DNA from 2 places in the Pseudoalteromonas sp. 120-MNA-CIBAN-0494 genome. Region 2 is predicted to be linked to the other one. Evidence: predicted binding sites of a transcription regulator. Region 2 holds the regulator's gene; the other holds the start of a gene.
What was found. Region 2 encodes FliA, which starts transcription of late flagellar genes. Its sites were predicted from a motif close to CTAAAGNTNNNNNNNNNNNNGCCGATA; they were not measured.
Positions count from the first base shown of each region.

Region 1: a site for FliA is predicted at 2,990-3,016, ahead of AAEY55_RS06710 (DUF5610 domain-containing protein). Genes of this name have one in related genera too.

Region 1 covers NZ_JBEOOE010000006.1:122,806-139,783, reverse strand. The annotation lists gene AAEY55_RS06720 (RNA-binding protein) at 515-994, shown strand; gene murI (glutamate racemase) at 957-1,754, opposite strand; gene AAEY55_RS06710 (DUF5610 domain-containing protein) at 1,832-2,959, opposite strand; gene trmA (tRNA (uridine(54)-C5)-methyltransferase TrmA) at 3,127-4,230, shown strand; gene AAEY55_RS06700 (thiol:disulfide interchange protein DsbA/DsbL) at 4,294-4,932, opposite strand; gene AAEY55_RS06695 (thiol:disulfide interchange protein DsbA/DsbL) at 4,953-5,576, opposite strand; gene AAEY55_RS06690 (serine/threonine protein kinase) at 5,611-6,585, opposite strand; gene ccoG (cytochrome c oxidase accessory protein CcoG) at 6,637-8,067, opposite strand; gene AAEY55_RS06680 (hypothetical protein) at 8,348-8,707, shown strand; gene AAEY55_RS06675 (hypothetical protein) at 8,707-8,913, shown strand; gene AAEY55_RS06670 (UPF0149 family protein) at 8,962-9,549, opposite strand; gene AAEY55_RS06665 (type II secretion system protein N) at 9,571-10,329, opposite strand; gene AAEY55_RS06660 (type II secretion system protein M) at 10,333-10,806, opposite strand; gene gspL (type II secretion system protein GspL) at 10,803-12,011, opposite strand; gene gspK (type II secretion system minor pseudopilin GspK) at 12,008-12,994, opposite strand; gene gspJ (type II secretion system minor pseudopilin GspJ) at 12,994-13,668, opposite strand; gene gspI (type II secretion system minor pseudopilin GspI) at 13,669-14,046, opposite strand; gene gspH (type II secretion system minor pseudopilin GspH) at 14,046-14,630, opposite strand; gene gspG (type II secretion system major pseudopilin GspG) at 14,680-15,102, opposite strand; gene gspF (type II secretion system inner membrane protein GspF) at 15,168-16,403, opposite strand; gene gspE (type II secretion system ATPase GspE) at 16,406-16,978, opposite strand, start outside.
Region 2 covers NZ_JBEOOE010000004.1:52,994-67,303, forward strand. The annotation lists gene AAEY55_RS04655 (CheW domain-containing protein) at 1-721, opposite strand, end outside; gene AAEY55_RS04660 (ParA family protein) at 725-1,495, opposite strand; gene AAEY55_RS04665 (flagellar motor protein MotB) at 1,508-2,467, opposite strand; gene AAEY55_RS04670 (flagellar motor protein) at 2,476-3,240, opposite strand; gene AAEY55_RS04675 (chemotaxis response regulator protein-glutamate methylesterase) at 3,233-4,408, opposite strand; gene AAEY55_RS04680 (chemotaxis protein CheA) at 4,460-6,637, opposite strand; gene AAEY55_RS04685 (protein phosphatase CheZ) at 6,653-7,414, opposite strand; gene cheY (chemotaxis response regulator CheY) at 7,430-7,813, opposite strand; gene AAEY55_RS04695 (RNA polymerase sigma factor FliA) at 7,854-8,564, opposite strand; gene AAEY55_RS04700 (MinD/ParA family protein) at 8,591-9,451, opposite strand; gene flhF (flagellar biosynthesis protein FlhF) at 9,444-10,934, opposite strand; gene flhA (flagellar biosynthesis protein FlhA) at 10,955-13,066, opposite strand; gene flhB (flagellar biosynthesis protein FlhB) at 13,139-14,269, opposite strand; gene fliR (flagellar biosynthetic protein FliR) at 14,279-14,310, opposite strand, start outside.

The sequences.
Region 1 (16,978 bases), on a different contig from region 2:
TCAATTGAGACTCTAATTTGTTTGCCTTACTTAGCGAACTAAGCTTGGCTGTTAGAACTCAATCTGTACGAGTGCCCACACAGATGATTGCTTTATATTGTTAAAGAACGTTTTGAGTCGCTTTAGCGTCTCAAGGGATGCGTATAATACATCCTTTATTTTTCGAGTCAACACTTTGTTTTAAACTTTCTTTTTGGAAGATTTAAAACCGAAGTTTTATTTAACTCTCTAAGTAGTTGCTGCCTTGCTATGCTTCGGCGTTTCCCTTCTCAGTGGGGTCGCATTATAGGGAGATCCGAAAACAGATCAAGCCTTTTTTTAGATCTTTTTACTGTTCGAACAAAATGTAATCGATAGCAAGTGAAACATGATAAAAACATGTATAAAACGATGCTTTTTCACCCTGTTTTATATTATTTACTATAAATTTTATTGCTATGTTGAATTAAGGCGTTAAGATAGCAAGTTCACAATGTTAAATTAATGTTTATTTCCTGTTTATTGGTAGATCAAAATGAAATTACCCGATCAAAAATCTTTTATCCTCTCAGTTATTCTTGCTGTTGTTGGTTTTGTTATAGTTAAGTTCGCACTTGAAAGCCTAGAGTTAGACCCTGCACTACTATTTGCTGTTGGTTTGCTCATTGGTGGTATTGTTATTGCTGCGATGTCGTCTGACGGTGTAGTAGAAGCCGAAGTAAAAACCAAAACGCTTTATGTTGGTAACCTTCCTTATCGTGCAAACGAAGGTGTGGTACGTGCTTTATTTGAAGAGCAAGGCAAAGTGTTCAACGTTCGCTTATTAAAGGACAAAAATACAGGTAAGCGTCGTGGCTTTGGTTTTGTTGAAATGGCGCAAGCTGATGCCGACAATGCAATAGCGCAGTTAAACGATAGCGAGTTCCAACAACGTACCTTAAAGGTACGTGAAGCAAAACAAAAACAAGAAGATGATTCTAACGCTCTTCGTTCTGAGCCGGATCAATCAGTGTAACTAGCTTTACAGCTAACTTACTACTCACACTAGCCGTTGCATAATATTGCAGCGGCTTTTTTGTATCTGCAATATTGTTATTCGTTAAATTAAGCTGGCTAATTAAGTAATGAACTCGCTTAGCAATCGCTGCACCTGAATCAAGTAGCTGCACTTTCCTATTAAAGTACTGACTAATCGGCTCTGCCAAAATAGGAAAATGCGTACAGCCTAATACTAATACATCTATAGACTGATCTATGTTTAAACGATCGAGTTCTTGGTGCAGTTTAGTTGTATCTAAACTTTGTTCGAAAAACAGACGCTCGGCTAAAGTAACTAGTTCAACGCTACTATATAAGCTAACTGCTATATTGTTGGTATGTTCTTGTATGAGTGTGCGCGTATAGGGACTTGATATAGTTGCTGGAGTTGCCAGTAGGCCGATATGTTTAGATTGTGTAAGTTGCGCAGCAGGTTTTATCGCCGGTACCACCCCCACTATAGGAATAGTAGTAATTTGGCGCACTGCCCCAAGCGCAGAAGTAGAGGCGGTGTTACATGCAATAACAATTAAATCTACATTAAGCGCTTGCTGGTTAATAAAGTGAATGAGTGCGCATAAGCGGTTAATAATCGTTTGCTGTGACTGAGCGCCGTATGGCAATAGCGCATTATCCATAAAATAGCTGTATTGCGCATCTGGAATACTTTGCTGAATATGTTCAAGTACCGTAGTACCACCAATACCTGAATCAAAAACCATTATGTGCGCTGACAAACTACTGTCCTTACTCTAAGTTAAGAACGGCAGTTTGCCATGTGATTTTTATAAAAGAAAGTAGTTTAGTAGTACAACTATTGTTGATTGGCTAGCTCGTCCGTTGCTGCATTTAATTGATTAAGGTTTTCGAACATAGCTTTGGTGTAATCTACCAATTTATCTATTTCTGCTTGATCTTGATTTAACCACTGCACAATACCCGATAACTGGTTTTGTATGCCCAGCTCTGTGGCTTTATTAAACACAGCTTTTAAGTCGTCGTTAAACGGCGCTAATTTATCAGCTACTGCTTTTTCAGGAACTGGCTTGTACTCTTCGTAACCTTTAACTGTAGCGACTGTTTTGGTTTGTCGTAAATCCATTGAAAAAGCCACCAGCTGTTCGTTGCCTAAGCTTAGTGCTTGCGCCTCTTCAAATGCTTTATCTAAGTCACCACTGAAAAAGGTGCTACTTACACTTTGTAAGTCAGCCATTAGCTCATTAATCGCCTTTTGTTCATTCTCATTTAAATCGCCATTAACCGACATAGAAAATGACAACTCACGAGACTGCGACGACTCACTTACAAAAGATTCACTATTCCCATTTTGCTGATAACGACTGGCTGATTGTGACTCATAAGCATCAGCAAAACTAATACTCACTTCGTCTCCTTCGGCGGTAGTAAATTTATATTCTGCTTTGTTACTTAAACTTGCATACTTAGCTTGGCTAACAGAGACACTGGCGGGTTTAGGATTAAATAAATCGTCTTCAAATTTGTCCAGGCCATTAAATATGCCTTCTTTAGATTTATTAATACCCTGTGCGATATCGTCGTTAAACACGCCATTGCCTTTTAATTCATCAACCGCGTCATCAATCCCTATTTGCACACCTTTTCGAGCATCACCTAACATACCTTTGAGTTTTTCATCGTCGGCACCATTGGCTTTTGCTTTACGTACTGCACTGGTAACGAAGTCTAAAACGTTTTTAACGATTTCATCAAAATCAAAAAGCGGTTTATCTTTTTTCGGCTCGCTTATCGGTAAGCCAAGAGCTTGAGCCATTTTGTCACCGAGCACTTTGGCAGCAAGTTCTTTACCGCGCTGCTGATAGTTATCTTGAGGCGACTGTATTGTAGGTTGCTGTAAAGCCCCTTTATTACCGTATTTATTAATATTGTGGTTTGGAACAAAGCCAAAGTTACCGATTTTCATGATCCGACTCCTATCTATGCTTGCCTTACTTATCGGCACTGTAAGTTATTTCTGTAGCTAGATGCTCAAAAAAAAACCAATATATATTTCATCAAAACTAGACAAATACATCTCGCTCCCTACAATAGCGCCGATAAACAGCTCTCAAAGATAAGGTTATAGCGTTAATGGCAGTTATTAAAATAGACACCACACAGTACGATGCGCAGTTAAGCGAAAAAGAACAGCGTATTGCTGCCCAATTTCAACGTTTTGGTGTGGATAAACTTGAGGTATTTAGCTCAGAGCCGATTAACTACCGCCAACGCGCTGAGTTTAGAGTATGGCACGATGGTGACGATCTGTTTCATATAATGTTTGATCAACAAACTAAAGACAAAATTCGCGTTGATAGCTTTGACCCTGCCGCTCCTTTGGTAGGTGAAGTGATGCAAGTAATGATTGATAATTTAAAGTCGTGTGAAATTTTGCGTCGTAAACTATTTCAGATTGATTACTTATCTACGCTAAGCGGTGAGATTTTAGTGAGTCTGTTATATCACAAGCCACTTGATGAGCATTGGCTGAGTGAAATTAACGCGCTTAAAGAAAAGTTAAGCAATAAGTATAAAATTGACTTTATTGGCCGTGCCCGCAAACAAAAAGAAATGCTTGGTGATGACTACGTTACCGAACGCTTAAACGTGAATGGCCAAGAACTAATATATCAGCAGGTAGAAAACAGCTTTACCCAGCCAAATGCCAAAGTAAATATTAAAATGCTAGAGTGGGCGCAAGACTTATGTAAGCCACTTAAAAATGATTTACTTGAACTTTATTGTGGCAACGGTAACTTTTCTATCGCGTTAGCGGGTTCGTTTAATAAAGTGCTGGCAACCGAAATATCAAAGTCGTCGGTACACTCAGCGCAGTACAATATAGCGCAAAACAAAGTTGCCAATTTAGATATTATTCGCATGTCGAGCGAAGAGTTTACTCAAGCCATGAATGGCGAGCGTAGTTTTTCTCGCTTAGAAGGTATAGATTTAAACAGCTACAATTGTCAAACCATTTTAGTTGATCCGCCACGTGCCGGTATGGATACTCTAACGTGTGACTTAGTAGCAAATTACGAAAGTATTATTTATATTTCGTGTAACCCAGAGACACTAGAGCGCGACCTTGATCACTTAACCCGCACCCATGAAGTTAAACGCTTTGCGATTTTTGATCAATTCCCTTATACGCACCATATTGAGTCGGGTGTATTTTTACAAAAAAAGAATATTTAAAATTACCAGCTAAAAATTACCCATAAAAAAAGCTCCTTAGGAGCTTTTTTTATGGGATTAACTTTACTTGCTTGCCAAGTAGTTAATTAATTTAGTGATATCTGCTGGTTCGCTAATACCCGATTCGCGGCCTAGAAGTAGTTTGTACTTACCATTTACGATAAAAGTAGGCACGCCACGCAATGCACCTTTCTCTTTAAAGTAGTCTTGGTCGCGCTTCATTTTTGAGCTTAATGTACGTACCGAAAAGCTTTTAAATAACTTATCGAACTTATCGCCATCAACGCCTTGGGCTACAAACACATCTTTTACGTCGGCTAGCTCATTAAAATTTGCGCGCTTGGTATGAATGTGGCTAAAGATAGCCGCAATAATTTTATCTTTTTGTGGTAACACTTCAGCCGTTGCTAACGCTTGGCTAATCATTTGTTGATGCTCGGTATCGCGTACACCAACAAAATCAACGTGGCTCTTTTTAAACTTTACGCCTTTATCAAGCATTGGTTTAATTTCGGCTACCAGTGGCTCCATGTTATTACATGCAGGACAGTAAAATGAGAAAAACTCTTTCACTTCTGGTTTTTTAGTTGCGCGCTCAGACACAACCTCATAATGCACACCTTCCTCAAAGGTTGCTGCAAAACTTGTTGCAGCAAAAGGTAGTAATACAGCAAGCAAACCTGCTTTAACTAATTTTATCATTATTATATGGCTCCAATATTTTATAGTGCGAGTAAAAATGAAACTAACTCATCAAGCTCTTCTTGGCTCTTGATGGTATTTAGATTGATTTTATATTTGTCGTTTACAATAAAAGTAGGAACGCCTGTTAACGCACCTAATTTTGAGTATTTATTTTGTTTATCTTGCATTGCTTGTTCAGCTGCAATAATTGGCATACTGGCAATATCTTGATCAAATGTATCGCTACTAATGCCATTTATATCTAATAATTTTTTTAGATCTTTAATTTCAGTCAGTGGTGCGCGCTGAACATGAATACTTTTAAAAATCTTGTCTGTAATCGTATCTACTTGTCCGTGCTTTTTAGCAACTAAATAAGCTAGGCTCAAGTTACTTTGTGCTTGTGGTGATACGCCGCCTAAAAAGTTAACGTGATTTTTTATAAACACCGCACCTGTAGGTAGGTTTTCTTCAATTGCGTGTGCAACCGGTTCAAACTTGAAACAATGCGGGCAATAAAACGAAAAGTATTCGGTAACTTGTGGTGTAGTACTTTTTTCGATATCGATAACTGTATATTGATTACCTACTTCAAAGTTTGCTGCAAGTGCTGCAAAAGGTAGACAAAGAAGTAGTAGGCTCAGTTTTAATTTTTTAAGCATTAGTCTCTCGTTGTACATATTTTTGAATAAAATGTTATGGCAATAATTTTAACGGTGCTTCTTGCAATGCGGCAAGCTGCTCTTTAAGTGCTAAAATTTGTTGCTCCCAGTATTTGTCATCGGCAAACCATGAAAAGTTCCGCACAAAAGCCGGATCGCTCCATCGTTTTGCAACCCACCCCATGTAATGGATGATACGCATAGCCCGAAGTGGTTCGATCAACTTAAGCTGTGAGTGATCAAAATCACAAAATTCTTCATAGGCGGTTACTAAGGTATCTAACTGTAACAGCTGCGTTTGTCGATCGCCACTTAGCATCATCCATAGATCCTGAATGGGTGGCCCCTGGCGACTATCATCTAAATCAACAAACATTAACGCATCGCCTGCCCATAATATATTGCCAGCATGGCAATCCCCATGCAAACGTATCGTTTTTACATTGGTATACTGTGCTTGCGCCTGCTTAATAACCAAATCTAAAATGGTATAAAAAGCAGTTTCTAATCCCATAGGTACTAAGTTACTTTTTTGCAGATGAACTTTTGCTGTATGTAAGTACTCTTCGCAGGTTAGGGTGGGCCTTTGTGTAAATGGTTTTGTTTTAGCAACTTGGTGCATTCTGCCAATTAAGCGCCCTAGTACATCAAGTTGATCTAAGTTATCGACTTCAAATAAACGCCCGCCAACACTTGGAAATAAAGTAAATAAATAGCCTTGGTGTTCAAATAAGCTTTGCCCGTTATATTCCATTGGCGCAACAACCGGTACTTCGGCCTCTGCTAACTCAAAGGCAAAGTAATGCTCTTCTTGTATTTGCTCCTCGCTCCAACGCTCTGGACGATAAAACTTAACAACGTAGCGTTTTCCGCCTTCTGCTACAAATTGATACACTCTATTTTCGTAACTATTTAATGCCAATAAACCAGACTCAACATAAATACCAACACTTTCTATGGCATCAAGAATTAGATCTGGTGTTAAATCAATAAAGCTAAATTTACTCATACACTTCTTATATAAAATAAAAGCGGGGAACACCCCGCTTTTTGTTAAACTTTACCGCGCTTTAAAAAAGTTACTCGACTGTGATATTTGATTGTCGGGCTCGCCTACCGGCGATAGCACAAAGTTAAATTCTGTCATTGGCGCTTTTAAGTCATACGGATCCATAACCAGTGATAAAGGCACATTGTGCGATTGCCCTGCGTTAACCCTAAACGTTTGTTTACCTATGTACTTAAAGTTATCGAGCCCTTGCACTTTAATTGTAAAGGTTTGCTCATACTGCGCTTTGTTGATCACTTTTAAGGTGTAGGTGTTTTCTACCAACCCTTCAAAATTAACCCTATATAACTGATTACGATCGCGAATAATATCAAATTCCATCGTTTTACGCAGCGCAATATTGGCAACCAAGGCACTGGTTAAAATAACCAGGATCACTATATAACCAATAATTTTTGCCCGCAGTGGGTTGGTTTTATTCTCTGGCGTTTCTAAGTTTCGCTCAGTGGTATAAGAAATAAGTCCGCGTGGATAATTCATTTTATCCATCACCCCATCACATGCATCAATACAAGCGCCACAGTTAATACACTCTGCTTGTAAGCCATTACGTATGTCTATACCGGTTGGGCATACTTGCACGCATAAATTACAGTCAATACAGTCGCCTATTTCTAAATCTTGGTGTGCCACTTTGCGCGAGCGTGGGCCACGGCTTTCACCGCGTTTTTCATCATACGATACTGTATAGGTATCTTTATCAAACATGGCTGACTGAAAACGTGAGTATGGGCAAATATGTAAACACATAATTTCGCGCATCCACCCAGCATTACCGTATGTACAAGCAGCAAAAAAGATAATACTCATTAAGGCATAGCTACCGGCATTAAAGGTAACAAAGTCAGGGAGTAGCTCACGAATAGGGGTAAAGTAACCAACAAATGTAATTGCTGTATATAAAGAAAACAAAATCCAACTGGTGTGCTTAGCGGTTTTGCGCCAAAACTTATCAAAGTCCATTGCTCGTTGGTCGAGCTTTTTACGTTGGTTTGCCGTACCTTCAAACTTTTCTTCAAACCAAATAAAGGTAAAAGTCCACACCGTTTGTGGGCAGGTATAACCACACCACACTCGTCCATAAAATGTAGTGACCAAAAACAAAGCAAACGCGGCCAACATAAAAATAAAGGCGAGTATGGTAAAGTCTTGCGGCCACAGGGTTAAACCAAAAATGTTGTATTTTTGACCTATTAAATCAAATAAAACGGCTTGCTCACCATTAAAATTTATCCAAGGTAGCAGCATAAATGCCAACAGACCTAAAAAGCCAATTCGCTGCCTAAGAAGTTGGTGCAAGCCATTAACAGCACGCACGTAAATACGATTACGTGGATTAAACCGATCCTGTTGCCCGCTAAGATCCGGCTTTTGAATCTTTACTTCAACTGGTATATTTTTTACTTTAATTTGTTTGTCCATCGAAGTTCCTCAACACCGCTTGGAAATAAAAATTCAGCTATATTCAAGGTTTACCTTATAGTGTAATAACGTACTTATTACGTATAATATTTATAACAAGACTTGAATACTTTCAGATATTTCAGAAATATCTAACTGCTGTTAGCTATTATAACAATATTGGCTAAAATTACTGGCATAGATCGCTAATAATTTATTCACTTTAGTTACTTGCTTTTCAAATGCATTTTATTACACTGCAGCATCATTTTATGTTATTTGGATCAAAGTTTACCCAACTATGAAAAAATTTATTATTTTGGTAATAGTAGTCCTCGCCTTTTTCACAGTCGATCACCCTTTGGTGAAAGAACCTCGTGAGCGGTTATTTAACGATGGTATTGACTTTTTAAGTGATGCGAGCAAAGTGAATCGCAGCCCTACTGCCAGTATGGCTAAAAACGAAATTAGTGCGCAGTTAACACTGTCTGAATCTGAGCGTGAGTACACCGAAAAAACATTTACTACCGATGACTCAATAAGATTATTTCACTTACGCTACTGCCGTGAGCGCGACTTAAACCTATATTTTTATGATGAGCGCTTAAACACTGTATGTAAAATAGTATCCGGCTCACTAGAACACATGCGAGGTAAATAATGGACTTTTCTGGATTAAATAAAAAGGCCAGCGACTCATTTCACCAGCAACGTAATATGCTTAAAAAACTCACGCAAGGTAAAACGCTAAAGTGCGAACAATGTAATGGGGTTTTAACACTCGACTTAGCCACCAGCGAGCCGGGCAAAGGGCTGATTAAGTGCAAGCAAGGCTGCACTGATATTATATTAGAGCTAGGCGCTTAAATTTATTTCACGGCTATATTTTAAGCTCAACTCATTACTGCGCCTAAACTACTCTTCCCATCCTTCATCTGTATACAAGCCACTATTAAGTGCGACTATTTCCACTAGCTCTGCAAAGCCTAGCGCAAAGTCGCCCATTAGCTCATATTGCTGCTGGCAAAGTAACTGCTCATCAATACTGTTTTGTAACGCTATTTGGCTAATGGTTTGCCCATCAAGTGCAAAAAAGCTTAATGTGGCTTGAGCACTTTCGAGGGCTTGTTTATATTCTGCCTCTAACGCGGTTGAACTTAATAACTTTTGAGTATATGACGTTGTTGCCGTTACAAAACCTGCGCTCCAATTACTGCAAAATTCGTAATTATATTGTGCTGGTAATTTATAGCCTACTTCAAATACTTGCTCACTAATTTGATGGTATAACGCCATAAATAAAAATAGCATTTCTTCATCTACATTATTAGCTGTATTAGGCAAAATTGCTGCCATCCACTCATGTACGTCTAGAGGCTCAGGAGAGCAAATTACGCCAAATAAATAACCTTGGCTTTGCGTTAGCGTCATCGCTTGAGACTGGGTGTCTAAAAATGTGCTGAGCTGCTTAGCGTGCTGCTCAGTAAATTGGGGTAATTGCATTAAAACTCTTTATATTAAACATTAAAAGTTGAGCGGGTAACGGCCTTGATTATCTGGACGACCTAAAAACTTAACCGCATCATGTACATCTTTTGGCAACGTGGCATCGGGCTTTACATAGCCTGATACTTTAAAGTCAAAATTAGCTTTTAGGGTTGCATCAGCTTCAAGCCCTAAGGTGTTATCTGGGTCGATAAGTATGGCTATGTCGCCCGATTTACAGCTTAGGTTACCACCAAGCGGGCCTATATTAAACCAACCGTTCAAACCTTGTACGTCAATATTAGGGCTCGCTATCTCGCCTTGCAGTGACTCACAATAAGGTGCGCCCGATGTATACTCTGCCAATTCCAAGATCACACGACCTTTAGCGGTTACAGGTAACGGAAGTTGTATGCGTTGCATCGCTCTTTCAACTGTTGAGCGCACTAATCCATTGGTTACTTTCACTTGCTTATTAAATAAACCAAAGCTCACATCTGCATAACCCGATATATCACTGTGCTCACGTGGGTCACCAAATTTTACATTGGCATTTAACTTACCGGTAAATAATGCCCACCCTGCAACATCCCAACGCACATTATTTAATTGCTCACCTTGGTAGCGCACTTGCATCATTTGCCCTTGCCAAATAGTGCCAACACTTTGCCCTACTTCAAGTTGCTTAGGAAAATAAGGTTTTGCTAGGTCAATGGCCACCGCTGCAGGTAACTTAATAATACAAAACACAATAAAACTAAGTAAAAATACAATGGATAAGGTTATTATTTTTTTCATTCATTACTTCTCTAATAGCAAACGGCTAACACGTACATAGCCCGACTCATCGTCACGGCTCAAATCTAAATTTTCGACCCGTAGACCATGTTGATTGACCAGTTCATCAAGCCACAGTATTAATTGATTAAACTCTACTGAGTCGAGCGTTAAACGTAGCGAGTTATTACTTGGCTGCATTTTACTAATATTTATTTTATAGCGTCCGCGGGTGGCGTTAACTATTTGGCTAATGTTTTGACTATTAACCACTTGTGTATTACCAGCGGCCTTGAGCTTTACAATACTTTCGTCAACCCACACTAGTAGCTCTTGCTGTTTTAATTGCGATTGCTCAGCACTTGCTATTGCATTATTTAAGGGTCTAAAAATGCCCATCACTAAAATAAACACAATAAAAATACCACTCGCAACGATTATTAACTGCTGCTCTTGCTCTTTTAGTGAGCGCCAATGTTTAATTAACTGCTGCTTCATACTGCACCTCGCAGTTTAATTTCGCCAACCACAAAGTCACCATCGTTACTTAACGAGCCTTGATCAACCGTTAACCCTTGCTGTTCAAGTATGGCTTTAACTTTACCAAAGGTTTGAAAGTCTTTTGCGCGTGCTCTCATACGTAATTCATTACGTTTTTTGTCATAACGCAGTGTTTCAGGGGTAAAATTACTTACCTGCGAAAACACCCCCACTAATTCTGTGGTTAACTCTAAAAATCCAGCGTCGCTGGTATCTTGTATTTTTGCCAGTGCACCTTTAATTTGGTTTTTAATAAGGTGTGGGCGAACCTTAGTTCCCGGAAATGCCTTTTGGTAGCGCTCAATTACCTGTGCTTTAGCAAGTTCTAACTGGGTATTTAGCTGATGCAACTCTATAGCTTTAATCGTAATACTCGCTACTAAGGCAACGCTGGTAATAATGGCAGCACTTTTCCAGTACCCCCACCATAAGGTGCTTTTCTTTTTAAGCTGATACATACCTTGGCGAAGATTAAACTTAGTATGCTCTAGTTGCTTAGCAAATAAGGCCAGCGGTAGGTCGTAATCACTGGTTTGAGCCTGTAAGTTTACCGTTTCAGGAAACTGAGTCGCCGGACTAAAATGCTTTACATCTGGATTACCCATTGCTGTTAAGTAACCATTTAACCAGCTCGTCTCTACTGCACTTATACGCCATGGGCCTTGTTTAAATAACCACTGATTATTAAGTGCTATTGCCGTTACTGTGTCCTCATCTGCTGGGGGTAATAACAAAGCATCGGGTAATATTTTATATACCGATAAATTATGCTCTGCAAATAGCGCTAGCCACGCCTCAAACCATTCGCGGTCGGTCATAGCAACACGAACAGCATGCTGCTCGCCAATCATCACTGGCTCACCTACAGCAATAAATAGCTCATCTATATCGCACGCTATATCTTCTTCGAGCATATAAGGCAAAGCTTGCTCTAACTTACGATTCCATTTAGTCGGTAGCATTACCGTTTTTAATTGCACTTGGTCACAAGGCAATAATACAACGACTTCGCGCCCTAGCGATTTTTCGCTCAGTTCGTTTAAATAACTGGCATTAACTAGCTCACCACTGGCTATTATTTGTTGTTCTTGTGGTGAGTATATTAACCAATTAAGTAACTCTTGTTCGGTTTGACCCGTGCGGATCAACAGTATTTCTGTCACTGTACGCCTCCAAATTTTCGCGCCAGTATCGTTACGTCGCCGTCTTTGGCGTGCAGTAATGTGGTCATCGAAAAACGCAGATCAACAAAGTTTGCCTGCGTTTGTAATTTAAAATATTCGCTATTAATACTAAACAATTTTTCTACCGTTTTGACGTTTTGCCCGCCTTGCTGCTGAACTTGTTCAAAAAAGGCAGCTTTACTTTCAAAGCCTGCATCTGGGCGAGCAGCAATCACAGCTTCAGCACCCGATACACTTAGCTCATCTATAAGGGTACTTAAAATGAGTGCTTGCTCTGCTGCTAAGGTATTCACATTAATAGACAATAAAGTGCTACCAGGTATTACACAAACATAAGGCAGCACTTTTTCCATTACTAATGGGTTAAAACCTTTAACCAAACGCAGCTCTGAGGTTGATGCAAATAAGCTATTGGCGGTCATGTACGGAAATTGACGCGACAAGTATTCCCCTTCTTCTGCTCCTGAACGGTATGTAATGCTGTTTTCGTCTAGCCAATCAAACACACTGTCAGCCATGGTTTCCTCTGACTCTTGTGCCGGTAAATCTTCAATATTTTCAAGTAATGCGAACAAGGCCTTGTGCGCTGGATTGGTTTTGCTAGCACTATTTAAATCTGGTTCTACGGCTATAGCATTTAAGTTTAAACATGCTTGTAAATCCGTTATTTTTCCGCTTAGTGTGCCGTTATCAACTGGGTAAGGTATATCGCCTTGCTGCGCCCATATTTGATCTAATGTGGTTTTGTCAGGATCGTCTCTTTTGCTTTTAATCAGCGCTTTTATGGCAAGCTCTTCTGCACCATAGGCATACCACTTAGCTTGTTGATGACCCTGTAAGTTAGTACTTTTTTGCACTTGCACCATTAAGTTAGCACTCATTTCTACGGCTAAAATGGCCGCTAATGCAACAATAAACAGCACAATAACAAGTGCGGCTCCACGAGAAGAACGCAGCCCCATTACTGCCCACCTTCTTGCGGGTTACCTTCATCGGCCAGTGCATCATCAGTTGATGGGCTCGATGGTAGAATTTCTTTACCTTGTCCTGGCACTAAAAATACTCGCCTAATTGGCTCTGCCTCTATTTGTTGCAGCGTAACAGCGACCGCTTTGGGGAGCGCTTTAATTTGCCACTTAGCTTGCCATTCGTTTTTATCGTCTAAAAATTCAAACTTTAGCTCTTCAATGTTTTTTAAAACAACCTGTACACGCGGCTCCATATTGTCAAGCTGATCAACATATACCCGGTACACTCGCTCCAAGTTGTCGTTTATTACGCGATAACCCACAGCTTGTAATTCTGAGCGTGGTAATAAATTAATTGGATTTATCCAGCCGTCGCGCACAAAGCCAATGCCATCATATTGGCTATCTAAAACATAGCGTCCGGCTAGCAAATACTGCTCTTGCACATCGCCTGCTTCATTGCGTACAGCACGTTTGGTCATTTGACTAAAATCTTGATCCATTAACCTAAAGGTGGTTTGCAAACCATTTAGCTCGGCTATTTTATCATCCGAAGCCTCTTTGGCGCGGGTAGTGGTATCTAGTATTTGGTGCGTGGCCATAATAACAAAGCCTAAAATCCCCAAGGCTACCATCACTTCAAGTAAGGTAAATCCGCGTTGCTTCACTTATTTTTTGCCTTTATTTAAATAAGTTGCCAGCTCATATATTGAGTGTTCGTATTTTTCATCACTAAATATATTAATGGTTAATTTTACAAAGTCTTTATCTGCGGTTTTACCTATATCTTGGCGCCAAAACCATTCAACACCCGCCATAACTTCACTACCGCGCACGCCGTCTTTCCCTTCCCATTGTTCGCCTTTGGTACGCTGCTCTACCATAATGTTTTCGGCAACCCATGAGGCGTAAGTTTGCTCTTCTATGCTAGATAGATGATGAATGTGCTCACTGGTTGCTTGCATTGCTGCAATACCTGCCATAGCACAAATACTCAATGCCACTAGCACTTCAAGTAAAGTAAAACCTTTATTATACTGGCGCATTATTCGGGCTCTCGGCGTAAATTCACTGGCGCAGTAAACTCGCCTTCAATAAAGTAAACCGGCTCGCTTTGCTCTTTTAATTCGAGTGTTAATTGAAATGCACTTACTTCTCCCGAAGATAGTATTAGCACTTGCGGAATTTTAAACTTTTTAAGCTCCAATAAGCTGTCTTCGTCTCCGCTCATTAGCTCACGCCAATTTGCTTGCTCGAGTAAGTTATCTTGCGCCCAAGCTAAGTCGTCTAGGTTAAGCGCTAGTTTAAAGCGTGGATCAAATTCAACCGGCTCAAATAATGCTTCTCTGACAAAGCTTACCCACTTTTCACCATCAAAAACTAAAAACTCAAATACGTTGTTGTCTATATGAAAACCCAATTCAACTTGGTTTAAAATAGCAAATTCTGATGCCATATTAATGGTGGTATGCAGCCTAAGCGCTTGAGTATCTAACTCATCCTCAGCGCCGCCTTCTAAGCTATATACCACCATTTTTGTGGCAAAAGCGATGATCACTAATACCACTAAAATTTCGATTAAACTAAAGCCGCGGCTTTTTGCACGCAATCTCTCAGAGCTTACTTGCATAGTAAGCCCTGGATATTAGTATATAAATACACTGCGCGATTGATGGCCATTACTGTTTTTCTTCATCCCAGTTACCAATGTCGTCATCGGTGCCTGCTTGGCCATCTGGACCTAAAGAAAAAATATCAAATTTACCAATTTCTCCTGGGCTAATTAACTGATAAGTATTGCCCCACGGATCCTCTGGTAATTTACTAATAAAGCCACCATCTGGAAAACGTTTTGGTATTGGCTCTATGCTGGTTTTATTAACCAATGCTTCTAGGCCTTGCTCGGTACTTGGGTAGCTTTTATTTTTAAGTTTGTAAAGGCTCATTGCATCTTCAAGCTGCTGAATATCTAAGTGTGCTTTGTCGATAGCGGCCTCTTCTTGTTGACCCATAATATTAGGTGCCACAATTGACATGATCATGCCAATGATAACCAGTACGACCATCACTTCTAGCAAAGAAAAACCTGATTGTTTATTCACGTAATTACCTCATTATTCTAAAAACACTAAACAATGGTTTATTAAACCATTAATTTACTTTTAAGTTAAAGCCCTACAGCTTTATTCATTGCCATAATTGGCTGTAAAATTGCCATTACTATAAATAATACAATAACCGCCATTAAAGCGATCATTGCGGGTTCTAATAGTTTTAGCGATACATTAACCATACTTTCAAATTCGCGATCTTGGTTATTAGCTGCGCGTTCTAACATTTGCTCCAGCTCGCCAGATTTTTCACCGCTGGCTATCATATGTAGCATCATTGGCGGAAACAATTTAGTTTGCTGTAAGGCCGCTCTTAAACTTGCCCCTTCACTTACCCTATCGGCTGCATCGGCAACAGCTTTTTTAATTTTTTCGTTGATCAGCACTCCACCCGCAATACGCATACCTTCAAGTAGCGGTACCGAGCTTGATGATAAAATACTTAAAGTTCGGGCAAAACGAGCGGTATTAATACCTCTAGCTACTTTACCAATACCGGGCATATGCAATATTTTATCATCCCACCAAAAACGAATTTTAGGCTGTTTTAAAGCATGCTTAATCCCTATCGCTAGGGCCGTTATTACAATTAAACTAATAAACCAATAATTTTGTACAAAATGACTTCCCGCCATTACCCACTCAGTGGTCCAAGGGAGTACTTGCTTGGTTTTCTCAAACGTTTTAAGTATTTTAGGTACTACAGTACCTAATAAAACCGACACAATTGCAATAGCAAACACCACTAAAATAATGGGGTACACCATAGCTTGCGTTATTTGACTGCGCATATATTGGCGCTGTTCGGTGTAATCGGCAAGCCGGTTTAGTACTTGGTCTAAATGCCCTGACTTTTCGCCTGCGGCAACCATAGCGCGGTATAAATCGTCAAACACATGCGGAAACTCACTCATACCGTCGGCAAGGGTATACCCTTCCACTACTTTTGAGCGAACCGACATCAGCATGCGTTTTAAACGTGGTTTTTCACATTGCTCAGCCACAGCCATTACCGCACCCTCAACTGGCAGAGCCGATTGAATGAGTGTTGCTAACTGGCGAGTTATAAGCGCCAAATCTGAGGTTGATATAGTAGGTTTAAACAAACCGCCAAGTAATGACGTTTTTTGGCCTTTAACCTGTTTATCACTTTGCGCCGCGGGTACAACTTCGAGCGGCGTTAATTTTTGATCGCGTAATATTTGGCGAATTTGTTTTGCTGTATCCGCTTCTAAAATGCCTTTTTTTTCTTTGCCTCGGCCATCTAAGGCACGGTATTCAAACGCTGCCATTATTAGCCTTCCTCACGGGTAACACGCAATACTTCTTCAAGTGTTGTTTTACCTGCAAGTACACGGCTACAGCCATCTTGACGAATACTTGGACTGAGCTTGCGAATGTATTTTTCAACGCTTTGCTCGCCCTTACCATTGTGGATCATTTCACGAATGGTTTCGTCCACCACTAATAACTCATGAATACCAGTACGGCCTTTATAACCATTAAAGTTACATGCTTCACACCCTACTGCACGGTGTATAGTTGGTTTACTTTCAAACGGTACGCCTAATAACTGGCACTCGCGCTCATCGGCTACATGTTCTTTTTTACAATTTTTACACAGTGTACGTACTAGTCGCTGCGATAACACACCGAGTAACGACGATGAAAGTAAAAATGGCTCCACTCCCATATCTTCCATACGAGTAATAGCGCCAGAAGCAGTATTTGTATGCAACGTAGACATTACCAAGTGACCGGTTAATGATGCTTGCACACCTATTTGAGCGGTTTCTAGGTCACGTATTTCACCTACCATCACTACATCGGGATCTTGACGTAAAATAGCCCGTAAGCCACGCGCAAA
Region 2 (14,310 bases):
ATAATGCATTTAAATTATTTACATCTATTAAAGCGCACATTTTTTCTTTAATAACACCGGCAAGCCATGGGCGCTTACTTTGGTTTGTACGCCATTTTACATCTTCTTTACTCAATGTAATGTTATTTATTAGCTTTTCTGCCAATAATCCCCACTGACTGTCGCCTAGTGTAATTAAATACTTATAGTTAAGTGACGCCTCTAACTTTTCGTCATACTTCTCTGGCATAACCCAACGTGCGGTATCAACCACATTAAGTTTTTCATCTCTATTGAGCATAACGCCTTTAAACCACTTTGGTTTACCAAATAAATGATTTACTTCACTTAATTCATGTATACCGCCTAACGCTTTAAGCGGCACAGCTAGCGTTAATCCTGCCACTTCAAAAAATAAGGCTTGAAACTGCCCGTCAAAATAATCAGCTTGGCTTTGTTCGGCTAATATTTGCTCGGCCGACAGTGTTTGCTCAGCAGAGGTAACTAGGGCTTTGACTTCTTGCGCTATCGGCTTTTTAATAATTTCTGGCACAACTTGCTCAAATACTGGCGTACTTTGTGTGCTCTGCGCTTCTAAATCTGGGTGTTCAGTTTTTTTATCCGTTACTTGCTCAAGTAATTTTGCAACGGGTTCAAGATTATCTACAGGCTCGTCTTCGCACAATAACGCGCCTAGATATTGAGTCATTACTTTTTCATTAGCAAATAATTGCTTACTCATTGATTAACCTTGTTCTATTAAATAATCGAGCAATGCCTTGTAGGCATATACCCCGCGAGACCGTGGACAAAATTCACTTGGAACTTGTTGCGCTAAACTGGCGTCTCTAAATTTGGTATCTACCGGAACAACGCCCGGCCACACTTTATCAGTATAAGTATTTTGCAGTGTTTTATATGCCTCTAACGAGGCTTTCGTGCGCTTATCGTACATGGTGGCAATTATAGTATATTCATAGCTTTTAGCTTGAGATGTTTGCATTAACTGCATAGTACGCATCATTCTGTCGAGCCCCTTTAGCGCTAAAAACTCGGTTTGTACCGGCACTAAAATGCGTTCACTCGCAGCTAGCGCATTAACCATTAATACGCCAAGTACTGGGGGGCAATCGAGGATTGCATAGTCGTAATATTCGCTTATTTTTGCAAGCGCTTTTTTTAATATTAATCCCATGCCGGTTTTATTGCCCATACTTCTATCTAGGGTAGCAATAGCCATAGTGGCGGGTAATATATCTAAGTTTTCAATACTAGATGGACATAATGCTTGGAGTATTTCTTCGCTTTGCATGCTAGTTCCGCGTACAAAAATATCGTATACGCTAACCTCTAAATCCTCAGAATCAATGCCAAAGTAATAGGTTAATGAGGCATGAGGATCGGTATCAATCAATAATACGCGCTTACCTTGAGATGCTAAAATACCTGCAAGGCTAACCGCGGTTGTGGTTTTCCCTACTCCACCTTTTTGATTTGCTACAGTCCAAATCTTCACATTGCATCCTAATTACAGTTCATTTCGAGTCGATATACGAATACCGCCATGGGGTAAACGAATTATTTTTATTGTATTATCGTCAGAGGGTAATTCTGCTTCAGGCTCAGGTTTAACGACTACTTGTTGCGGCTCAACGCTTACTACTTCTGCTGTTGGTGGCAACCCATATTTAGATAGGGCAATAACTACTTTGCGATTTTCAGCACGCCCTTGCTTAGTATCGTTAGTGGCAAAAGGAGAATATTGACCATATCCCTCAATCGCCATTCGCGCTGAATTTATACCTAGCCTTTCAAGCTCAACTAAAACGGCTGTTGCACGCGCCACCGACAACTCCCAATTCGAGCGGTACATTTCATTACCTATGGTTTGGTTGTCAGTATAGCCGCGTACTCTAATATAGTTATCTACCGGAGCAATTATATCTTTAATTATTTTAACAACTTGCTTAGCTCGAACTTGCGCTACACTACTGCCACTTGAAAATAGCATGCCAGAACTAAGCTCAATGATCAGCCAATCTTGGCTGAGTTCTAAACTTGCTTCACCATCGCGTATTTCATCTATTAATGACGATTGCAGCTTAGCCAACAAACTATCGAGTGGTTTGCCAAGGTGTTTTTGCTCAATATTACTGGTATCGCTTTGTCCGTCCAGCAGCTTTGGCCCGTGTTCTTCTTTTAAAATACTTTCGCCGTAGAGCACTTCTTGCTCTGGGGTTACTCTGTCTGTCAATATTGCGTCGCCATTTACCCCAGTTCCTTGCTGCGAATGTTGACGGGCTGACTTATCAAATACATAACCAATCGAATCGGACAGCACTTGAAATTTCTCTTCTTTGTTAATTGCTATTGCGTACAAAACCACAAAAAAGGCAAACATAATCGTCATATAATCAGCATAAGACACCAGCCAACGTTCTGTGTGTTGACTTTTAGTAGTGGTGTTGCGCAAGCGACGACGTAACATAATAGCTGCTACTCAACCACGACATTTGGGCGGTCAACCCGATAGGCTTCAAGCTTTAATTCAATGCTTACTGGGCTTTCGCCTTGGCTTATTGCAATTACGCCCTCGGCAAGCATTTCGTGATAAAGCATTTTTTGCTCAACCCGTTGCTTTAACTTATTAGCCATAGGTAAAAATAATAAATTAGCTAAACCCACGCCATAAATAGTTGCTATAAAGGCAGTGGCAACACCGGCTCCAAGCTTTTGCGGATCTGTAATAAACGACATTGCCTGAATAAGACCAAGCACGGCCCCTAAAATACCTATGGTCGGACTATAACCGCCCATAGCTTCATAAACACGACTTGCCTCTAGCAGACGTTCGCGCTCTAACAGTAAATCTATTTCTAACGTATCGCGCAGTTTTTGATCTGAGCAACCATCAACTAATAATCCAAGCCCTTTTGCAGCATAGGCATCTGGGTGGGTAAGCGCTTCGTTTTCAAGGGCTAAATAACCTTCTTGACGTGCTTTATGTGACCATCCTTTTACTTGCTCTATGGCATCTTCAATATTGTATTTAGGCGATACAAAAACCCAGTGCGTAATTTCTAGCATCTTTTTAAAAGTACTGGCTGATGTTTGTAACATTACAGCACCCAATGTGCCGCCCAGTACAATGATCAACGCAGGTCCGTTAAATAATGCCGATACCACACCGCCCTCTAACGAGTAACCTATTGCAATGGCGCCTAAGCCAATAAGTAAACCTAGTACGGAAAGCTTATCCACAGCCCACCTCTGTCTTTAAACGTATTGCTACTTCATCTAATGGCAAACTTTCGCTCGCTAAACCAGCATTAGCAATTGCTTGTGGCATACCATAAACAACACAACTTTTTTCATCTTGTGCCCAAATGGTTGCCCCTGATTGTTTAAGCATACGAGCGCCTTCACGCCCATCTGCGCCCATACCAGTTAATACTATAGCTAATACATCACCTTGATACGCTTTAGCGGCACTGGCGAAGGTTACATCAACGCTTGGTTTGTAACTAATGCGCTCGCTGTTATCTTCAAAAACTCGTAGTGTTCTACTTGCCCCACGACCATCAATCATCATTTGCTGGCCACCCGGTGCTAAGTAAGCCACACCTGCTTGCAGTCGATCTCCTTGCTGCGCTTCTTTTACCTGAATTTTACACAAACTATTTAAGCGTGCCGCAAAAGCCGGAGTAAACGCAGCAGGCATATGCTGAATTAACAATATAGGATGCGGAAAGTTAGCAGGAAGCTGAGTTAATATAGTTTGCAACGCAACAGGTCCACCGGTTGATGTGCCAATTGCAACTAGTTGATAGTGCTTGCCACTCGCGCGCTTTGTTACTATTGCACTGCGACTAGTTACTGGCGAATTATTAAAGCTTCGCTCTGGTTGTGCTACTGTTGTTGCTGTTTTATTTGTTTGTGCAAACCTTGCTGCTAATGCACTTGGCGCTGAAGTAGGTGTAAATAAAGGTTTGTTTATACTAGAGGGTCTAGGGCTAGCAACACGTCTAATACGTTGGCGGCCAATTTCTTTTACTTTGCTTTGCAGCAGCTTAATGGCATCTTCATTATTGCGAGCAATGTCTTCAAATTTTTTCGGTAAAAAATCCATAGCACCAGCATCAAGTGCATCTAAAGTTGCAGTTGCACCGGAGCGAGTTAACGAAGAAAACATTAAAATTGGCGTCGGGTTACTGGCCATAATTTCTTTTACAGCACTTATACCATCTAACACCGGCATTTCTACATCCATAGTGATCATATCAGGACGTAAACTAGCTGCTTTCTCTACAGCATCTCGGCCATTTACGGCAAAGCCAATTACTTCAATCTCGCTATCTAATTCAAGAATCTCACTCACTCGACGGCGAAAAAAGCTCGAATCATCAACAACTAAAACTTTAACGGCCATTTTGCTCTCTTATTTTTATTGTGTAGACGTATAAAGTATACGTCTACTTTATTATTTACCTGCGTAGTGTTTTAACATACTCGGTACATCTAATATAAGTGCAATACCACCATCCGAAGTAATAGTGGCACCTGCCATTCCAGGCGTACCTTGTAATAAAGCGTCTAACGGCTTAATAACCACTTCTTCTTGACCAATTAACGAATCAACCACAAAGCCAACTTGTTGTGTACCTATTTGCACAATAACCACATGCCCTTGCGCTTTACGGCTTGTACGATCGGCACCTTTCACTAGCCAATGCTCTAAATAAAATAAAGGCACTGCTTTTTTACGAACAATAATAGTTAACTGACCATCAACCACATTCGTTTTAGTAAGGTCCAAGTTAAATATTTCACTTACCCCTGCTAATGGTAGTGCAAATGTTTGCTCACTCACTACCACCATTAAGGTAGGTAAAATAGCCAAAGTTAACGGTACTTTAATTTCAAGTATAGTGCCCACACCTAGTTCTGACTCTATGCTAACCGAGCCATTTAACTGGGTGATTTTAGTTTTAACCACATCCATGCCAACACCACGACCAGAAATATCAGATATTGCTTCTTTGGTAGAAAACCCTGGCGCAAATATCAGGTTGTAAGCTTCGGTGTTAGACAAACGGCTTGCTTGCTCTTGATCAAGCACACCTTTTTTAATTGCTATTTGTTTTAGTTTTTCAGCATCCATACCTGCGCCATCATCTTTAATGGTAAGCAAAATATGATCCCCCTGCTGCGAAGCAGAAAGCGTAACGGTACCTGTTCTCGGTTTACCCGCAGCTTCACGATCATCTGGCATTTCTATACCATGATCAACCGAGTTACGTACTAAATGCACTAATGGATCGGCCAGTGCCTCAACTAGGTTTTTATCTAAATCGGTTTCTTCGCCAACCAGCAATAAATTAATATCTTTATTTAAGGTACGTGCTAAGTCGCGAACAACACGCGGAAAACGGCCAAATACTTTTTTGATTGGCTGCATTCGCGTTTTCATTACCGCGCCTTGCAAATCAGCTGTAACAACATCTAAGTTAGATATTGCTTTACTCATAGATTCACTTTCTGAACTGGTGGCTAAACTCACTAAACGATTACGTACTAATACAAGCTCGCCCACCATATTCATAATTTGATCAAGGCGTTTAGTATCAACCCTTACTGTTGTTTCAGCTTGTGCAGGCGGCGCTTTTTTAGCAACTGGCGCAGCGGTATTGGTATTAGCACTTGCTGCTACAACAGCCGCTTGTGGCTGCTTAACTTTATCAACTGCTACTGGTGAGACTTTAACTACAGCTGCTTTAGGAGCCGTAACTTTATTTACAGGTGCAGGTGTTGACGCGCTTTCTTTAGATTTTGGCGCCGCTCCCTTGCCATGCAGCTCATCTAGTAAAGCTTCAAACTCATCGTCACTTATTTCATCATCGTTAGTGCTAGCAGCCGGACTTTGAGCTGCTTGAGGTTTTGGAGTTTTATTTACCGCACCAAAACTTCCTACTCCATGAAGCTCATCTAATAAGCTATCAAATTCATCGTCGGTAATATCGCCACTTAAGTCGCTGCTATTACTTAATGACTCTTTTATTGCAGGGCCTTTACCTTTGCCATGAAGTGCATCAAGTAAGTTTTCGAATTCATCTTCGCTAATTTCATCAATATGCGCATCGTTTGCTGTAGCGTTTGTTGCTGCACTGGGTGCATCAAACAACTCATCAAATGCAAAAGGGTCATCATCTAAATTAGCATCTTGCGTTATTACTGGCGCAATAGTGTCACCACCAAGCTCTTCTTCTGTGGGCGGTAAACCTAATTTATGTAATATTTCGAGTAACTGAGGATCGGCAGGCTCTGGTTGCTCACGATTTTTAATCGTAGCAAACATTTCATTAATAGTATCAAGTGCTTGAAGTATAACATCCATTAGCTCAGAGTTAACCGTTCGCACTTTTTGGCGCAGTAAGTCAAACACGTTTTCTGCGCCATGGCAGGCATCTACCAGCTCTGACATCGCTAAAAAGCCCGCGCCACCTTTAACAGTGTGAAAGCCTCTAAAAATAGCGTTCAATAATTCAGTATCTTCTGGGTTATTTTCCAGTTCAACTAATTGTTCAGATAAAAGCTCAAGGATTTCTCCAGCTTCAACTAAAAAATCTTGTAATATATCTTCATCGACTTCAAAGCTCATGCAGTTACTCTCCTATTAGAAGCCCAAACTTGATAAAAGATCATCAACTTCGTCTTGATCAGATACAACATCATCACGCGATTCTTTATCAATAATAGGGCCTTCTGGGCCTGCTAATGCTTGTGCGGCAATCGAGTTTTCTGTTTTTTGTTGCTCTTGGTTATCGTTTTCATCTTGTGCTGCAAACGCAGTTAACAGATGAATTAAACTTTCTTCAACTTCGCGTACCAGCTCAATAACACGGCGAATTACTTGCCCGGTTAAATCCTGATAATCTTGAGCCATTAACACATTAGTCATTAATACTTGCAACTCATCGGTTTTAAGATGCGAGCTGTTCATAAATTTATCAATGCTATGACACAATGTTTTAAATTCACCAAGTTCAAGATCGCGGCTCATTAACCGATCCCAGGTTGGCTTGATATGCGAAATATCATCAGCTAATTGCTGGGCTAAAGGCAGGCTCGCTTCAACCGCATCCATGGTTTTGTTGGCGGCATTTTCTGTCATTTCTATGACATAGTTAAGTCGCTTTTTAGCATCCGGAATTGCATCAGTGGTTAAATCTGTTATGCGGGTGTCAAGCTCAAAACCCTTTAAAGACTCGTGCAACTGGCGCGTTAATTTACCTACTTCTGCAAACAAATATGATTGTTCTTGAGAAGCAGTTTCTAAAATTAACTGATCAGCTTTATGTTGCTCACCGTTTTCTAAAAAAGTGACCAGCTGACGTGCTTGCTCTAAAGTAATCTGAGGCGCAGCAGGTGCTGACATAAGCCTCTCCCCTTATTAACCTAAGCGTTCGAACACTTTTTCTAATTTAGTTTTTAATGTACCCGCAGTAAATGGCTTAACAATATAACCATTAACACCTGCTTGGGCTGCTGCAATAATTTGCTCTTTTTTAGCTTCTGCAGTAACCATTAAAACCGGAAGATGCTTTAATTTGTCATCTGCGCGTATTGCTCTTAACAAGTCAATACCTTGCATGCCCGGCATATTCCAATCTGTTACTACAAAGTCAAATGATTGATTTTGCAACATAGGTAAAGCAGTTGAGCCATCATCTGCTTCTAAAACATTGGTAAACCCTAAATCACGCAATAGGTTTTTAATAATACGTCTCATCGTTGAAAAGTCATCAACAACAAGAATTTTTATGTTTTTATCCAAAACATCCTCCAGTGAGGCCTAAACCTGTATTTACTTACTTCTAATTTATCCAGTCATTGATTTTTGCTTTTAGCTTAATCATCGCCTGACCATGTATCTGACTTACACGCGACTCACTTACATCGAGTATCTGTCCAATTTCTTTTAAATTCATTTCATCGTTATAGTACAACGAAAGCACCATTGCATCTCGCTCTGGTAGGGATTTAATTGCACTTAATAAAGATTCATTAAACCTTTCATTTTTAACATTATTAAAGGGTTTGTCTAGTGCTAAATCGTGCCCAACAGGTGTTATAACATCCTCATCAATACCTAAATCTTCTATTCCCAAGATTTTACTGGAATTAACATCGGTTAAAATATGATGATATTGCTCTAGTGTAATTTCAAGCTTTTGGGCAACTTCACTGTCTGTAGGTTCACGATTCAGGCTGCTTTCTAATGCTGAAATAGCTTCTATAACCTGGCGGCTTTTACGATGTACTGAGCGAGGAGCCCAGTCTCCACGGCGCATTTCATCAAGCATAGCGCCCCGAATACGAATACCCGCAAAGGTTTCAAAACTAGCGCCTTTAGTGGCATCAAAGTTTTTTGACGCCTCTATTAATCCTATCATTCCTGATTGAATTAAATCATCGAGTTGTACACTAGGGGGTAAACGAGCAATTAAATGACATGCTACTTTTTTTACTAATGAAGCATGCTTTTCAACAATCATATTTAAATTTTGTGTTGATTCATATCCCATAGCTCTATTCACCAATGTAGTCATAGTTAGCCGTTAACGAGTTTCTCAATGAAAAATTCTAAATGACCCGAAGGCTGGTTCGGTATTGGCCACTTTGTTATTCTTGTTGCTAATGTTTTAAAGGCAAGTGCAGCTGGAGAACTAGGAAACAGTTCAACAATTACTTTTTGACGACGTGTTGCTTTGCGCATATTTTCATCATAAGGAACGGTTGCAACCAGCTCCATTGATATATCTAAAAATCGGTCTGTAACCTTTGATAGCTTTGCAAATAACTCTTGCCCTTCGCGTAATGAACGCACCATGTTGGCAACAATTTTAAATTTATACACGCCATGTTCGCGGCTTAATACTTTGATCAGTGCATAGGCATCGGTTATTGAAGTTGGCTCGTCACATACCACAACCAAAACATCTTGTGCAGCGCGAGAAAAACTCAGCACCATATCCGATATACCGGCAGCGGTATCAACAACTAATATATCAAAATCAGTATTGAGTTCGCTAAAAGCACGAATAAGCCCAGCATGTTCTGCAGGCGACAACTCAACCATACTTTGTGAACCCGACGTCGCTGGTACTATTTTGATCCCAGCGGGGCCTTCTACTAGTATTTCATCAAGCTCACATTCGCCAGATAACACATGCGATAAATTACGCTCAACACGTAGTCCAAGCATTACATCACAATTGGCTAAACCCAAATCGGCATCAAGCACTAACACTCTATTGCCTTGCTGGCCTAAAGCGATCGCAGTATTTAACGATACATTTGTTTTTCCAACGCCACCTTTACCGCCAGTGACGGCGATAACCTTAACGCCGTTATTATTATTTTTGCTCATTTTACGCAGGCCGCTTGCTTGATCTAATACTGTGTTAATCATACATCTCTACTGTGCTCGACGCCACTGATTGGTGTCGTGAATGTTGTACTTTTGTTCTCTTTAAATATAATTGCTCAGCTTTTTTCACTAGTTTTTCTGCATTTGCAACTCGAATATCTTCAGGTACTCGTTGACCATTAGTAAGATACCCTATTGGCAGGCGATTTTGAATCGCAATACTAATTATCTCGCCTAAACTTAATGATTCGTCGAGTTTAGTGAAAATACAACCGCTTAACTGTACTTTTTTAAAGTGTCTTACGGTTTCTTGTAACACATTTATTTGCGCAGTGGCACTTAATACTAAGTAATTACGAATATCCACACGCTGATTACGCATTAAGGTATTTAGCTGCTCAGTTAAACGTAAATCACGTTGGCTCATACCTGCGGTATCTATAAGTACTAAGCGCTTGTTACGTAAATGATATAACACTTCAGCCAGTTCGTTCGCATCTTTAACTTGTTTAACCCCACAGCCTATAATACGGCCATATGTTGCAAGCTGCTCGTAAGCACCAATTCTGTAAGTATCGGTAGTAATTAGCGCTACTTTATCAGCACCATATTTTTGTGCACCTAATGCTGCGAGCTTAGCCACTGTAGTGGTTTTACCCACACCGGTTGGGCCAACTAATGCGTAAACACCACCTTGGCGCAAAATTTCGTTATTCGTGGTTTGCATCTGATCTTCAACCATAGTTAACAGCGCTTTCCAGCCCTGCTGACGCGGAACATCTTCAGGTACAAAACAAGCCATTTGCTCAGCAACTTCTTTATCGATTCCCATGCCTACTAAGCGGTCAATCATGCATGCGCGCGTTGGGTCACGGCGCGCCATATCTTGCTGCATTAAACCCGACACTTGGTGCTCTAATAACTGGCGAATTGCGTTCATTTCTTCACGCATTGTGCTCATTGCTTCACTTTCGGTATTTTTAGTCGTGTGTGTCTGCGCAACTGGCGTGTCTAATTCATCAAAATCACGGTCTAGGTCATCAAAACCTAAGCTGTCAGCTTGCGTTTGTGGGCGTGCTTGCGCGGCTTCTTCACGCGCAAACATATTTGTAGGGCGTTGTTTAGCGACCGGCTCTTGATAATGCTCTGAGGTATCTATACCTGATTGCGAAAACATTGAAGCCAATTCTGCTGAACGTGGACGCGGCGACTGGCGCTCTAATAATGCTTGTAAGCTGTCGGCTACTTTTGCTTGTGGCTCAGGTCTAGCACGCTGTGGCTCTGGTTTTACAAAGTTATGCATGCTTTGCGAGTGGGCAGAATGTGCCGTACGCTGCTGCAGCGGCACACTTTGTTGTGGCGCGGCGGCTTTAGGGGCTGCTTTGTCATAATCAACCGCTGCGACAATTTCTACGCCGTTTGCGAGTTTTTTATTAGACATAATAACCGCATCAACACCTAGCTCATCTTTAACTTCTTTAAGTGCTGTGCGCATATCTTTAGCAAAAAAACGTTTAATCTTCATGGTTCAACCCCTTTAAAATCTTATTGTTGGCCTACTGAGCTAACAATCTTGATCTGCCTTTCGTCTGGTATCTCTTGATAAGACATCACTCGCAATCCTGGAATGGTGTACTTAACAAAACGAGATAACACAGTGCGTAACATTCCTGACGTTAACAGTATTGAAGGTTCACCGGCCATTTCTTGATTTTGATGCGCTTCGTTTAATGACACTTGAAGTCGCTCTGCAAGTCCTGGCTCTATTCCGGCACCTTCGTCGCCTGCATTTTGTAATGACTGATGCAACATCTGTTCCAACTCAGGCGCCAAGGTTATGACAGGGATTTCTGAAGACATGCCCACTGCATCTTGAACTATTAATCGACGCAGTGAAATACGTACCGCAGCGGTTAAAACATCTGGATCTTGGCTACGCGGGCCATACTCTACAAGGGTTTGTACTATTGAGCGCATATCGCGAATAGCTACACCTTCGTTTAATAAATTTTGTAAAACTTTAACTATGGTAGTTAATGGCAATACATCAGGCACCAAGCCTTCTACTAACCTTGGGTGACTTTTTGCTAGCATATCTAATAGATTTTGTACTTCTTCGTGGCCTAATAATAACGCCGCATTATTGGTGAGTAATTGGCTAATATGAGTGGCAACCACAGTCGCCGAATCAACCACGGTATAACCAAGCGATTGCGCTTCATCTTTTTGATCTGGCTTGATCCACACCGCATCTAAACCAAAAGCCGGATCTTTAGTTTCAATCCCTTTTATAGGACCAAATACTTGCCCCGGATTAATTGCCAATTCGTCGCCGTGTTTTAGTTCGCCTTCGCCACTTGATACGCCCATTAAGGTAATTCGGTATGCATTTGGGTCTAGTTCTAAGTTATCGCGTATATGTACCGGCGGCACTAAAAAGCCTAATTCTTGAGAGAGCTTTTTACGCACGCCTTTAATGCGGTTTAGCAATTCACCACCTTGGGATTGATCAACCAATGGAATAAGTCGGTAACCTACCTCTAAACCAATTACATCAACTTGCTGCACATCGTCCCAGCCTAACTCTTTTTGCTCTTGCTTATTGGCAATGCCTGTACCTACTGTGCTGCCATTAGCGGTTTCCTCTGCAAGTACTGCTGCCGCTTTTAATTTATTTTGTTGAGTGTAGTAAGCTAAATAACCTAATAGTGCGCCCAAGCTTAAAAACGCTACGTGTGGCATACCAGGTACTAAGCCCATAATGATTAAAATGCCTGAAGCAATAAATAACGACTTTTCGTTACCGAGTTGTTTCTTAAATTGATCGCCCATGTTGTGCGACTCATTTTGACGCGTTACAACAATAGCAGTACCAATAGAGAGTAATAATGAAGGGAGTTGCGCAACTAAGCCATCACCTATGGTAAGCAAGGTATAAATTTCCATGGCATTGCCAAAGCTTAAATCGTGTTGGATCATGCCAACAAATAAGCCACCAACAATATTAATAATTAATATAACAATACCGGCAATAGCATCGCCTTTTACAAATTTACTGGCACCATCCATAGAACCATAAAAGTCGGCTTCGCGGGTTACTTCTTCGCGGCGCTCTCGGGCTTGCTCGGCGCTAATAAAGCCCGCATTCATGTCGGCATCAATTGCCATTTGTTTACCCGGCATAGCGTCTAGGGTAAAACGCGCCGACACTTCAGAAATACGCCCAGCACCTTTAGTAATTACCACAAAGTTTATGATGATCAAGATTAAAAACACCACTAAACCTACTGCATAGTTACCACCAATAACCACAGAGCCAAAGGCTTCAATTACTTTACCGGCAGCATCACCACCATTGTGGCCCTCAAGTAATACTACTCGGGTGCTGGCAACGTTAAGTGCCAAACGCATAATAGTGGCGATTAGTAACACAGCCGGAAACATACCAAACTCAAGTGGTTTCATGGTGTATACAGTTACCAGTAACACCACCAAAGCAAGGGCAATATTAAAAGAAAATAATATATCAAGCAGGAACGGAGGAAGAGGTAAAATGACCATACCCAGCGCAGCAAGTACCATTAATGGTGTACCTACGCCTTTGGCATACTCTTTTTTATCTTTGTTAAATTGTTGTAATACCGCTTTAAATCCCATAACCCTACAATTTCAAAAAATTGACACTACTTTGAAATTGCAATAACTATTCCAAGTTATAGGTTATTTAAATTAATACTGATAATCGTCAGGAATAGGCAGTTTTTTATTAAGTTTGGTGGGGCGTTTTCCGCGCCCTTTATTAAAGCGCTTAAGCTGAAACACATAAGCTAATACTTGCGCAACTGCGGTAAATAACTGATCCGGAATTTGCTCCCCCACTTCTGCAGTATGATAAAGCGCTCGAGTAAGCGATGGCGATTCTAAAATAGGCACTTCATTACCAATCGCTATTTTACGAATTTGCATTGCCATTTCATCAATTCCTTTGGCAACTACTATAGGTGCTCCGGCACGTTCGGTGTCGTACTTTAAAGCCACAGAGTAATGGGTAGGGTTAGTTACAATAACATCGGCATCGGGCACATCTTGCATCATACGTTTTTGCGACATTTGCCGCTGGGTTTGCCTTATTCGCGCTTTTATTTGTGGGTCACCCTCTGAGTTTTTATACTCGTCTTTTACTTCTTGAAGGGTCATTTTAAGTTGTTTATTGTGATTATAACTTTGAAATGGCGCATCAATCGCAGCAATAATAATTAAGGTACAAGACAAGCCTAAAAACATCCAAGCCAATATTTCTAAGGCATGAATAATATTACCTGGGGCGCTTTCTACACTTAAGTGCAGTATTTCATCAAAAAAGGTATTAATTAAAAACACTGCAAAACTGGCAACTAAACCAAATTTTAACAGCGACTTTAACAGCTCCACCCCAGCTTGGGGGCCAAACATACGTTTAAAGCCTTTAGCGGGCGACATTTTACTAGCTTTAGGCGCAGCAGCTTGCCAACTAAAATTAAAGCCACCTAACATGGTGTTACCAATAAAAGCAGCTAATACAATAATAAATACAAACATTGCCATAGGGAACATCAGCGCATCGGCCACTTCGCCCCATACGGCAAACATTTTGGTGGTGTCGTAGGTTTCGTTACGGTTAAGGCTAAGCATTCTACCCATTACGTTATACAAACCTTTACCAATTTCGGGGCCGTACATGAGCAACGAAATAGCCGAAAAGATAAGCACAAACATAGTGCCCAACTCTTTGGATCGCGCTATTTGGCCTTTCTTTTTGGCATCCTCTACTTTTTTGGATGTGGGTTCTTCGGTTTTTTCTTGTCCAGAATCTTCAGACACAATAACCTCCTAAGGCGAGCAGCCCACTAATGAGCACATTA